3 regions of the Cytobacillus sp. Bva_UNVM-123 genome follow, and region 3 is predicted to be linked to each of the others. Evidence: a T-box and tRNA genes for the amino acid it is inferred to sense, from the RefSeq annotation. Region 3 holds a T-box; the other regions hold tRNA genes.

Region 1 (4,229 bases), 1.6 Mb from region 3:
CTTTTAAAACCTGCCTAATCCTTTTCTTTACGATTGTCTCCATTTATTCTTACCTCCGCCCTGGTGCGGCTAATCGATATTACGATCGATAGCGGAAAAGGTTTCATTTTTTATAAAAAAATTTACATAGTTCTATTTTAACAAATATTTACTAGCATAGTTGACCTTTTTTACTTTTTCCAGTAGAAAAAGTAACTATTTTAGTAAAAATGAATACAAAAAACAGGAACTTCATAAAAAGTCCCTGCTGATTAGCCAAGATTATAATAGTTTTTCTCCGAATAATGAACCCATTAGAGCAACAGCAACGGTTGCTGTTTTATTTTTGTCATCTAAAATTGGGTTAACTTCAACAAATTCAGCTGAAGTAATGATTTGTGCTTCAGCGAGCATTTCCATCGCCAAATGGCTTTCACGATAGCTGATTCCTCCAATGACTGGTGTGCCTACACCTGGTGCATCATGTGGATCCAACCCGTCTAAATCTAATGACAAATGAACGCCGTCTGTCTTATTCTTTAAATAGTCGATCGTTTCTTCCATCACTTTCGTCATGCCTAAACGATCGATTTCATGCATCGTGTAAACTTTAATTCCTTTTTCTTTAATAAGCTCACGTTCACCTTCATCTAATGAACGCGCACCAATTATAACAATGTTCTCTGGTTTAATTTTCGGAGCATACCCACCGACATTCGTTAATAACGGGTGGCCTATACCTAGGTTTACTGCTAGGGGCATCCCATGTATATTGCCTGTTGGGGATGTTTCAGCCGTATTTAAATCACCATGGGCATCATACCAGATCACACCTAAGTTTTGATAATGCTTAGCTACTCCTGCCAATGTTCCAATCGCAATACTATGATCCCCGCCAAAAACGAGAGGAAATGAGTTTGCTTTAATCGCTTTATCGACTTTTATCGCTAGAAGCTCTGTTTTTTCAGCAATCAAATGTAAGTTTCTCAAATTAGATTCGGTATCAATTTCAACTTCAGGTCTACCAATCGGAATATCTCCATAATCTTGCACATCATCAAATAGTTTCTTCAGACGCTCGTTTACCCCTGCATAACGGATAGCACTTGGCCCCATATCAACACCGCGCCTCGTTTGCCCTAAATCCATAGGCATCCCGATAATGGCCAACTTCTTCATGAAAAAAACTCCCTTCAACCGCTGTTACTTTCTAATATTTTAACCCTAAATAAAGAAATGACTCAACTCAACAAAAACGTGTATATATATACGTTTCTAGCATAATTTACCTTTGCAATAAGGCAGCTTGTTTCTCCTTATCTTATGCAATGTCATGAGCAGTCATATGATTTGAATTTAATTTTGCTTTACACTTTCTTACTAACCAAAACAAAAGGTGGGGAGAGAAAAACAAATGTTTTTCTCTCCCCACCCTCTTTTCTTCCTAATAGAAGTGAGCCATGCAGGATTCGAACCTGCGACCCTCTGATTAAAAGTCAGATGCTCTACCAACTGAGCTAATGGCTCGTATTAAATATAGTTTCCTAAAATTTATTTGCAGTGATAAATATGCGCCAAATCCCTGCGTGATTTGTTGCAGATTTTAAAAACTTACCATTCACGGAAGATTTGCTTCGTAGCTGTAATCCTTTAAAATCCTCTACCAACTGAGCTAATGGCTCGTATTAAGTATAGTTTCCTAAATTGTGTTTGTTGCAAATTGCAAAAAAAAAATGGCTGGGCTAGCTGGATTCGAACCAACGCATGTCGCAGTCAAAGTGCGATGCCTTACCGCTTGGCTATAGCCCAATATGTAAGATACTAAAAAATCAACTACAAAATAAAAAGGACTAATTATAACTTGTCCATTTTTTATGTTTTTATTAAAAAAAATGGTGGTGGGGGACGGATTCGAACCGCCGAACCCAAAGGGAGCGGATTTACAGTCCGCCGCGTTTAGCCACTTCGCTACCCCACCGCATAAAGAACAGTGCCGGCCAGAGGACTTGAACCCCCAACCTACTGATTACAAGTCAGTTGCTCTACCAATTGAGCTAGGCCGGCATATAAATTATGTACTTCCTATTTTAATACTGCTGAAACAATAATGGAGGATGACGGGATCGAACCGCCGACCCTCTGCTTGTAAGGCAGATGCTCTCCCAGCTGAGCTAATCCTCCGAAGCACAGAACGTGCTAGTGTATGCGCTGCGACAGGATGTCGCACACTTAGCATGCCTTCCAAAAATGGTGACCCCTACGGGATTCGAACCCGTGTTACCGCCGTGAAAGGGCGGTGTCTTAACCGCTTGACCAAGGGGCCATTTATAAATATTATGGTAAGCTTCCAAGCGGGCTCGAACCGCTGACCTCTTCCTTACCATGGAAGTGCTCTACCTGCTGAGCTATGGAAGCATAAAAACTACCTGCTCATATAGATAAAACCGAAAAAATGGCTCCGCAGGTAGGATTCGAACCTACGACCGTTCGGTTAACAGCCGAATGCTCTACCACTGAGCTACTGCGGAATAATAAAAGCTTAGCGGCGTCCTACTCTCACAGGGGGAGAGCCCCCAACTACCATCGGCGCTGAGAAGCTTAACTTCCGTGTTCGGGATGGGAACGGGTGTGACCTTCTCGCTATCGCCACTAAGCCTACATCATTGAATCATCTTCCTTGCTGGCTTGCGACGAGCTGAGGAGTTACTTCTCCAATTATGCTGCGGCGCAGGAGCAAACATTCAATGTGCTATGTATTGCATAATTTATTAATAAACAAATTATGTTGAGGTTTCATTCCCTCAAAACTAGATAATAAGAAGAAGAAATAGAGTAATCATAATTATTTTGGTTAAGTCCTCGACCGATTAGTATTTGTCAGCTCCACGTGTCACCACGCTTCCACCTCAAACCTATCAACCTGATCATCTTTCAGGGGTCTTACTAGCTTGCGCTATGGGAAATCTCATCTCGAGGGGGGCTTCATGCTTAGATGCTTTCAGCACTTATCCCGTCCGCACATAGCTACCCAGCTATGCCTTTGGCAAGACAACTGGTACACCAGCGGTGCGTCCATCCCGGTCCTCTCGTACTAAGGACAGCTCCTCTCAAATTTCCTGCGCCCACGACGGATAGGGACCGAACTGTCTCACGACGTTCTGAACCCAGCTCGCGTACCGCTTTAATGGGCGAACAGCCCAACCCTTGGGACCGACTACAGCCCCAGGATGCGATGAGCCGACATCGAGGTGCCAAACCTCCCCGTCGATGTGGACTCTTGGGGGAGATAAGCCTGTTATCCCCGGGGTAGCTTTTATCCGTTGAGCGATGGCCCTTCCATGCGGAACCACCGGATCACTAAGCCCGACTTTCGTCCCTGCTCGACTTGTAGGTCTCGCAGTCAAGCTCCCTTGTGCCTTTACACTCTACGAATGATTTCCAACCATTCTGAGGGAACCTTTGGGCGCCTCCGTTACTCTTTAGGAGGCGACCGCCCCAGTCAAACTGCCCACCTGACACTGTCTCCCGCCCCGATAAGGGGCGCGGGTTAGAATTTCAATACAGCCAGGGTAGTATCCCACCGATGCCTCCACCGAAGCTGGCGCTCCGGCTTCCTAGGCTCCTACCTATCCTGTACAAGCTGTACCGAAATTCAATATCAGGCTACAGTAAAGCTCCACGGGGTCTTTCCGTCCTGTCGCGGGTAACCTGCATCTTCACAGGTACTATAATTTCACCGAGTCTCTCGTTGAGACAGTGCCCAGATCGTTACGCCTTTCGTGCGGGTCGGAACTTACCCGACAAGGAATTTCGCTACCTTAGGACCGTTATAGTTACGGCCGCCGTTTACTGGGGCTTCAATTCAGAGCTTCGCTTACGCTAACCCCTCCTCTTAACCTTCCAGCACCGGGCAGGCGTCAGCCCCTATACTTCGCCTTGCGGCTTCGCAGAGACCTGTGTTTTTGCTAAACAGTCGCCTGGGCCTATTCACTGCGGCTCATCCGGGCTATTCACCCAAATGAGCACCCCTTCTCCCGAAGTTACGGGGTGATTTTGCCGAGTTCCTTAACGAGAGTTCTCTCGCTCACCTTAGGATTCTCTCCTCGCCTACCTGTGTCGGTTTGCGGTACGGGCACCTGTTACCTCGCTAGAGGCTTTTCTTGGCAGTGTGGATTCAGGAACTTCGGTACTCTATTTCCCTCGCCGTCACAGCTCAGCCTTCACGATAATGGGATTTGCCTCATTATCAG
Region 2 (4,229 bases), 1.5 Mb from region 3:
TCCCATCCACCGAATGCCTAAGGTTTCCTGAGGAAGGCTCGTCCGCTCAGGGTTAGTCGGGACCTAAGCCGAGGCTGAAAAGCGTAGGCGATGGACAACAGGTTGATATTCCTGTACCACCAAATTACCGTTTGAGCAATGGGGGGACGCAGGAGGATAGGGTAAGCGCGCTGCTGGAATAGCGCGTCCAAGCAGTTAGGCTGATAATGAGGCAAATCCCATTATCGTGAAGGCTGAGCTGTGACGGCGAGGGAAATAGAGTACCGAAGTTCCTGAATCCACACTGCCAAGAAAAGCCTCTAGCGAGGTAACAGGTGCCCGTACCGCAAACCGACACAGGTAGGCGAGGAGAGAATCCTAAGGTGAGCGAGAGAACTCTCGTTAAGGAACTCGGCAAAATCACCCCGTAACTTCGGGAGAAGGGGTGCTCATTTGGGTGAATAGCCCGGATGAGCCGCAGTGAATAGGCCCAGGCGACTGTTTAGCAAAAACACAGGTCTCTGCGAAGCCGCAAGGCGAAGTATAGGGGCTGACGCCTGCCCGGTGCTGGAAGGTTAAGAGGAGGGGTTAGCGTAAGCGAAGCTCTGAATTGAAGCCCCAGTAAACGGCGGCCGTAACTATAACGGTCCTAAGGTAGCGAAATTCCTTGTCGGGTAAGTTCCGACCCGCACGAAAGGCGTAACGATCTGGGCACTGTCTCAACGAGAGACTCGGTGAAATTATAGTACCTGTGAAGATGCAGGTTACCCGCGACAGGACGGAAAGACCCCGTGGAGCTTTACTGTAGCCTGATATTGAATTTCGGTACAGCTTGTACAGGATAGGTAGGAGCCTAGGAAGCCGGAGCGCCAGCTTCGGTGGAGGCATCGGTGGGATACTACCCTGGCTGTATTGAAATTCTAACCCGCGCCCCTTATCGGGGCGGGAGACAGTGTCAGGTGGGCAGTTTGACTGGGGCGGTCGCCTCCTAAAGAGTAACGGAGGCGCCCAAAGGTTCCCTCAGAATGGTTGGAAATCATTCGTAGAGTGTAAAGGCACAAGGGAGCTTGACTGCGAGACCTACAAGTCGAGCAGGGACGAAAGTCGGGCTTAGTGATCCGGTGGTTCCGCATGGAAGGGCCATCGCTCAACGGATAAAAGCTACCCCGGGGATAACAGGCTTATCTCCCCCAAGAGTCCACATCGACGGGGAGGTTTGGCACCTCGATGTCGGCTCATCGCATCCTGGGGCTGTAGTCGGTCCCAAGGGTTGGGCTGTTCGCCCATTAAAGCGGTACGCGAGCTGGGTTCAGAACGTCGTGAGACAGTTCGGTCCCTATCCGTCGTGGGCGCAGGAAATTTGAGAGGAGCTGTCCTTAGTACGAGAGGACCGGGATGGACGCACCGCTGGTGTACCAGTTGTCTTGCCAAAGGCATAGCTGGGTAGCTATGTGCGGACGGGATAAGTGCTGAAAGCATCTAAGCATGAAGCCCCCCTCGAGATGAGATTTCCCATAGCGCAAGCTAGTAAGACCCCTGAAAGATGATCAGGTTGATAGGTTTGAGGTGGAAGCGTGGTGACACGTGGAGCTGACAAATACTAATCGGTCGAGGACTTAACCAAAAACGAAAAGCGGAAGTGCCTTGCTTAGGGGCGACAAGCTTAAGACGAGACGGCGAGAAGGTTGTACTTTAACCTTCTTGACGGATTGGCTTAAGACCTCGAGCCCCTAGGCACTGGAGCTGGACACGCTTTAAGATTACTCTTTCTTCTTCTTATTATCTAGTTTTGAGGGAACGAAACCTCAATTTAATAAAAAGTTTAGTGGCGATAGCGAGAAGGTCACACCCGTTCCCATCCCGAACACGGAAGTTAAGCTTCTCAGCGCCGATGGTAGTTGGGGGCTCTCCCCCTGTGAGAGTAGGACGCCGCTAAGCTTTTAATATGGAGGATTAGCTCAGCTGGGAGAGCATCTGCCTTACAAGCAGAGGGTCGGCGGTTCGATCCCGTCATCCTCCACCATAATGAGCCGGCCTAGCTCAATTGGTAGAGGATTCTGGAAGCTTGCAGTCCGGAGCTTTACGTCCTCGAATAGCTAGCTGGAGGAATCTGCAACAAATCACACAGGGATTTGCCGCACATATACTAATGCTATTTAAATTCTAAACATATATTTCATATGCCGGCCTAGCTCAATTGGTAGAGCAACTGACTTGTAATCAGTAGGTTGGGGGTTCAAGTCCTCTGGCCGGCACCAGATTTTAAAAGATTACAGCCACGAAGCTTTTCTTCAACGAATGGTAAGCTTTTAAAATCTGCGACAAAGACCAAAGGGCTTTGGAGCATATTTATTACTACTATCAAAATTCAGTTTTTAAAACTTTGAATTTGAGCCATTAGCTCAGTCGGTAGAGCATCTGACTTTTAATCAGAGGGTCGCAGGTTCGAATCCTGCATGGCTCACCACTTTAAATATGCGGGTGTGGCGGAATTGGCAGACGCACTAGACTTAGGATCTAGCGCCGCGAGGCGTGGGGGTTCGACTCCCTTCACCCGCACTTTTCATAATATGCGGAAGTAGTTCAGTGGTAGAACACCACCTTGCCAAGGTGGGGGTCGCGGGTTCGAATCCCGTCTTCCGCTCCATAATGTGCCGGGGTGGCGGAACTGGCAGACGCACAGGACTTAAAATCCTGCGGTAGGTGACTACCGTACCGGTTCGATTCCGGTTCTCGGCACCATTATATTGCGCCCGTAGCTCAATTGGATAGAGCGTCTGACTACGGATCAGAAGGTTATGGGTTCGACTCCTTTCGGGCGCGTTTGTTTTTTCGGGAAGTAGCTCAGCTTGGTAGAGCACTTGGTTTGGGACCAAGGGGTCGCAGGTTCGAATCCTGTCTTCCCGACCACTAAATTTACGGGGCCTTAGCTCAGCTGGGAGAGCGCCTGCCTTGCACGCAGGAGGTCAGCGGTTCGATCCCGCTAGGCTCCACCAAAAAAACAAAAAAGTTGTTGACATGATATTTCAAACATGTTATCATTGAAAAGTCGCTTTAGAGTGATGGAGTAAAAACAACTTACTGAAAAACAATGATAAATTGTAATCAGTAGCCTTGTTCTTTGAAAACTGAACGAACAAAAACGTCAACGTTATTCTTTAGTCTTTTTTGAAAAGACAATTTATGAGCTAATCAACTCACATCTTATCGCGTATTAACGCGCAGTAATATCCTTGCGGATAACTGCCCGTAAATACCCGATTGATTCGACTAACCATCACGGGGAAAAACACCCCGCGAAGGAAGTCTCATCTTATTGGAGAGTTTGATCCTGGCTCAGGACGAACGCTGGCGGCGTGCCTAATACATGCAAGTCGAGCGAACTTTTGGGAGCTTGCTCCCAAAAGTTAGCGGCGGACGGGTGAGTAACACGTGGGCAACCTGCCTGTAAGACGGGGATAACTTCGGGAAACCGGAGCTAATACCGGATAACTCTTTTCCTCCCATGAGGAAAAGCTGAAAGATGGCTTTTGCTATCACTTACAGATGGGCCCGCGGCGCATTAGCTAGTTGGTGAGGTAACGGCTCACCAAGGCCACGATGCGTAGCCGACCTGAGAGGGTGATCGGCCACACTGGGACTGAGACACGGCCCAGACTCCTACGGGAGGCAGCAGTAGGGAATCTTCCGCAATGGACGAAAGTCTGACGGAGCAACGCCGCGTGAGTGATGAAGGTTTTCGGATCGTAAAACTCTGTTGTTAGGGAAGAACAAGTATCGGAGTAACTGCCGGTACCTTGACGGTACCTAACCAGAAAGCCACGGCTAACTACGTGCCAGCAGCCGCGGTAATACGTAGGTGGCAAGCGTTGTCCGGAATTATTGGGCGTAAAGCGCGCGCAGGTGGTTCCTTAAGTCTGATGTGAAAGCCCCCGGCTCAACCGGGGAGGGTCATTGGAAACTGGGGAACTTGAGTGCAGAAGAGGAAAGTGGAATTCCACGTGTAGCGGTGAAATGCGTAGAGATGTGGAGGAACACCAGTGGCGAAGGCGACTTTCTGGTCTGTAACTGACACTGAGGCGCGAAAGCGTGGGGAGCGAACAGGATTAGATACCCTGGTAGTCCACGCCGTAAACGATGAGTGCTAAGTGTTAGGGGGTTTCCGCCCCTTAGTGCTGCAGCAAACGCATTAAGCACTCCGCCTGGGGAGTACGGCCGCAAGGCTGAAACTCAAAGGAATTGACGGGGGC
Region 3 (4,229 bases):
AAAAAGCAGGTTTTCGTATCGTTGGGATAAGGAAGAATTTTTTTAATAAATACCCTAATCCCATATACGAGGATGGGATTCAGGCAATCGATATGATTATGTTTGAGAAGAATCTATGAGTGAAGGAGAGGAATCCTGTCATGAAAAAAATTTATATTGTGAGACATTGTGAAGCAAGTGGTCAGCCGCCTGAATCTCCTTTAACCGATCAAGGATGTGTTCAAGCGAATGCATTAGCAGAATTTTTCTCAGATAAAAAATTGGATCGGATTATTTCAAGCCCTTTTCTACGGGCGAAGCAATCTGTCGAGCCACTAAGTAAAAAGTTTGCTTTGAATATAGAAATAGATGACCGTCTTTCAGAACGAGTATTGAGTAAAGCCAACCTTCCGGACTGGTTTGAAAAATTAAAAGCAACCTTTACAGATTTAGAACTGAAATATGAGGGTGGAGAATCAAGTCAGGAAGCCATGAATCGAATCGTAGAGGTTGTGGAAGAAGCTTTTAATGATGGGGCTCCTCATACATTAATTGTAACGCATGGGAATGTGATGTCCTTATTACTAAAAAAATATAATCATGACTTTGGTTTTGAGGGCTGGAAGAATCTTAGCAATCCCGATGTTTTTCTATTAAGCTGTCTAAATGATGAAATACATCTAGAGCGCATATGGAGTGAATAAAATAAAGCCTTTTAAAATGATGAAATGGCCTATAAGGGACGTTGCCAATGAGTATATGCTGCATAAGCAAATTATTTTAAAATGTTGTCAGCTTCATCTCACTGCGCTTGGCGACTACTCCGTGCACGTCGAGGCTTGTTCAATAAATCCGACGACAATTTTGCTTTGAAAAAAGCTGTTGCTATTTTTGTTTATATATTGTAATATGTAAAAAAATTACTTCATACAAAGCACTGATAAGGACAATAATTATTTTTACGGTTAACAGAGAGGGAAGAAAAGCTGCGAACTTCCTAGCTTAGGAAAATAATTTACCACCTTTGAGCTATATCAAGGAACTATAAGTATTTGATATCGTCCATGCTACGTTACAGCACCAAAGCCGTAAGCAAATCGTATTTTTGCTTATGGGAAATTGGGTGGAACCACGAGAATAACGCACTCGTCCCTTACTTTAGGGATGAGTACGTTTTTTTATTTTTAAAAATTAAATGAGAATAAGCACTGATAAGGACAATAATTATTTTTACGGTTAACAGAGAGGGAAGAAAAGCTGCGAACTTCCTAGCTTAGGAAAATAATTTACCACCTTTGAGCTATATCAAAGAACTATAAGTATTTGATATCGTCCATGCTACGTTACAGCACCAAAGCCGTAAGCAAATCGTATTTTTGTTTATGGGAATTTGGGTGGAACCACGAGATTACGCACTCGTCCCTTACATAGGGATGGGTGCGTTTTTTTTATTTTGAAAAGGAGTGTGTATGGTTATGAACAAAAAATGTATGAACATCGAATTTCAAGACGGAAAAATCAAAGAGTTTTCAAAAGGAATGACAGTGGCAGAGGTCGCAGAAACAATTAGCCCAAGTCTCAGAAAAAAAGCGGTGGCAGCGAAAATAAATGACGAGCTTGTTGATATAAGCTTTAGGCTAAATAGGGATGTGAAGCTTACTATTTTAACATTAGATGATGAAGAAGGGGTGCAAATTGCCAGACATTCAGCAGCACATATATTGGCACAAGCTGTAAAAAGATTGTATGGCCATGTGAAATTAGGAATTGGGCCGATTATTGACGAAGGATTTTACTATGATTTTAAATTAGAGCATAGTTTGACTATTGAAGATTTACGTATGATCGAAAAAGAAATGAACAACATCATTAGCGAGAATTTAATGATTAAACGTGAAGAGGTTTCATATGAAGAGGCGAAAAAGCTGCTAGAGGAAAAAGCTGAGCCGTTTAAGCTTGAAATATTAAAGGACATTCCAAAAGGTGAAAAAATAACGCTATATCAGCAAGGAGAATTTATGGATCTTTGTCGTGGTCCACATCTTCCCTCAACAGGCTATGTAAAAGCATTTAAACTAACACGTGTGTCTGGTGCTTACTGGAGAGGGGATAGTCAAAACGAGGTGCTTCAACGTGTTTATGGAGTAGCTTATAAAAACAAACAAGATTTAATGGAATATGAAATATTTTTGGAAGAAGCAGCTAAACGCGATCACCGTAAGCTAGGAAAACAGCTTGAGTTATTCATGTTTTCTGAGGAAGCGCCGGGAATGCCGTTTTACTTGCCAAATGGACAAACAATTAGAAATGAGCTAGAACAATTCTCACGTGAGCTGCAAAAAAAAGCAGAGTATGATGAGGTACGCACTCCATTAATGATGAATCAACAATTATGGGAAAGATCAGGACATTGGGATCATTATCATGAAAATATGTATTTTTCCGAAGTTGATCAAGTTAGTTTTGCCTTGAAGCCAATGAATTGTCCTGGCCATATGTTGATGTATAAAAACAATTTATACTCTTATCGAGATTTGCCCATTCGACTCGCAGAGTTTGGTCAAGTTCATCGTCATGAATATAGCGGTGCTTTAAATGGGATGCTTCGGGTTCGCACATTTTGTCAGGATGACGCCCATATTTTTGCTCGCCGGGATCAAATTGGTGATGAAATTAAACGGGCATTCAATTTAATTGACAAAGTATATCAAACTTTTGGTTTTGAATATTCAGTAGAGCTTTCCACTCGGCCAGAAAAAGCATTAGGTGATGATGCTCTTTGGGCAATCTCTGAAGAGGCATTAAAAAATGTCCTAGAGGATTTGCATGTTAACTACCGGTTAAATGAGGGGGATGGAGCATTTTATGGACCGAAAATTGACTTTCACATTAAAGATGCATTAAAACGCAGCCATCAATGTGGAACAATCCAGCTTGATTTTCAAATGCCGGAGAAATTTGATTTAACTTATATTAATCAACATAATGAAAAGGTTCGTCCTGTAGTTATCCATCGAGCTATTTTTGGATCGATTGATCGCTTCTTCGGTATATTAATCGAGCATTTTGCTGGTGCCTTTCCTGTTTGGCTTGCGCCGACACAGGTACAAATCATTCCAGTTTCACAAGTACATGTTGATTACTGTTTGCAAATTCAGTCGGAGCTCAAGCAGGCAGGCGTGAGGGTCAAAATGGATAATAGTAATGAAAAGCTAGGCTACAAAATTAGAGAGACACAAATGAAGAAGATTCCATACATGCTTGTTATCGGAGATAATGAAATTGAAGAGAAAAAGGTAAATATAAGGAAATATGGTAGTATAAATACAGAAAGTGTTTTATTTGAAGATTTTAAAAAGACGGTTATTCATCAAATGAAAGAGCGGAGTATGTAATCAGGCAGCGAATTAGAGTAACCTTTTCCAATAAATATAGTCTAATTTGGTAAAGGACGGTGACTCGGATGAAGAAAACAATCTTGCTCATTCTACTAGCTAGTTTGCTTGTTTACGTTACAGGGTGTGGTCTAGGAAATCAGCAAGGAAGCCTACAATTCAGTAGCAACATAGATTTTGGCAAAAATGACTATAAGAAAATGATTTCTAGTAATAATCAATTAGGATTTGAGCTTTTGTCACAGGTTAAGGGAAATGAAGATGGGAATATCTTTATTTCCCCAACAAGCTTATTAATGGCATTATCAATGGTTTATAACGGAGCTGATGGGGTGACGAAGGAAGAAATCGCAAAAGTTTTGCATGCTGACGGTATGGACGTACTTGATTTGAACAAGGCCAATGCTTCCTTATTGTCCATGCTCTATCACGATTCAAAACAAATTCAATTAAATGTTGCAAACTCTATTTGGTTAAATCAAAAATTCCATTTTCAAACTGATTTTGCCCAAAATAATAAAGACTACTTTCATGCAAACATACAGGAAATTGATATTCTTGATAGCCAATCTCCTCAACTAATCAATGATTGGGTAAAGAAATCAACGAATCATAAAATTGAAGAAATTGTTGATGCCCCATTGGATCCCGATTTAGTCGCTATTTTAATAAATGCGATTTATTTTAAGGGTAGCTGGCAGGATGAATTTAAGAAAAAAGAGACTGAAAAACGAACCTTTTATTTAGGGAATGGAGCTACGAAAGAAACACCACTCATGCGTCTTCATAAAAAAATGTCTCACATGGAAAACGAAAGCTTCCAAGCGGTTTCTCTCCCATATGGTGATGGAGAAA

What was found. A T-box is a leader RNA that pairs with one kind of tRNA and senses whether it is charged. The one in region 3 lies ahead of thrS (threonine--tRNA ligase), so its partner is inferred to be a tRNA-Thr.
Region 1: it has a tRNA-Thr gene. The T-box ahead of thrS (threonine--tRNA ligase) is inferred to sense a tRNA for this amino acid. The anticodon was not compared.
Region 2: it has a tRNA-Thr gene. The T-box ahead of thrS (threonine--tRNA ligase) is inferred to sense a tRNA for this amino acid. The anticodon was not compared.

The regions. Positions count from the first base shown of each region.
Region 1 is NZ_CM177772.1:200,621-204,849, reverse strand. Features, by position in the region: gene sigW (RNA polymerase sigma factor SigW) at 1-43, opposite strand, end outside; gene rocF (arginase) at 262-1,158, opposite strand; tRNA gene KDN24_RS01125 (tRNA-Lys) at 1,434-1,506, opposite strand; tRNA gene KDN24_RS01120 (tRNA-Gln) at 1,714-1,788, opposite strand; tRNA gene KDN24_RS01115 (tRNA-Tyr) at 1,873-1,957, opposite strand; tRNA gene KDN24_RS01110 (tRNA-Thr) at 1,971-2,043, opposite strand; tRNA gene KDN24_RS01105 (tRNA-Val) at 2,088-2,160, opposite strand; tRNA gene KDN24_RS01100 (tRNA-Glu) at 2,228-2,302, opposite strand; tRNA gene KDN24_RS01095 (tRNA-Thr) at 2,322-2,394, opposite strand; tRNA gene KDN24_RS01090 (tRNA-Asn) at 2,433-2,507, opposite strand; rRNA gene rrf (5S ribosomal RNA) at 2,517-2,633, opposite strand; rRNA gene KDN24_RS01080 (23S ribosomal RNA) at 2,827-4,229, opposite strand, start outside.
Region 2 is NZ_CM177772.1:101,955-106,183, forward strand. Features, by position in the region: rRNA gene KDN24_RS00495 (23S ribosomal RNA) at 1-1,603, shown strand, start outside; rRNA gene rrf (5S ribosomal RNA) at 1,801-1,917, shown strand; tRNA gene KDN24_RS00505 (tRNA-Val) at 1,927-2,002, shown strand; tRNA gene KDN24_RS00510 (tRNA-Thr) at 2,162-2,237, shown strand; tRNA gene KDN24_RS00515 (tRNA-Lys) at 2,371-2,446, shown strand; tRNA gene KDN24_RS00520 (tRNA-Leu) at 2,457-2,538, shown strand; tRNA gene KDN24_RS00525 (tRNA-Gly) at 2,552-2,626, shown strand; tRNA gene KDN24_RS00530 (tRNA-Leu) at 2,633-2,721, shown strand; tRNA gene KDN24_RS00535 (tRNA-Arg) at 2,729-2,802, shown strand; tRNA gene KDN24_RS00540 (tRNA-Pro) at 2,813-2,889, shown strand; tRNA gene KDN24_RS00545 (tRNA-Ala) at 2,900-2,975, shown strand; rRNA gene KDN24_RS00550 (16S ribosomal RNA) at 3,293-4,229, shown strand, end outside.
Region 3 is NZ_CM177772.1:3,765,813-3,770,041, reverse strand. Features, by position in the region: gene KDN24_RS19310 (GNAT family N-acetyltransferase) at 1-119, shown strand, start outside; gene KDN24_RS19305 (histidine phosphatase family protein) at 141-683, shown strand; T-box leader at 908-1,136, shown strand; T-box leader at 1,179-1,406, shown strand; gene thrS (threonine--tRNA ligase) at 1,455-3,374, shown strand; gene KDN24_RS19295 (serpin family protein) at 3,443-4,229, shown strand, end outside.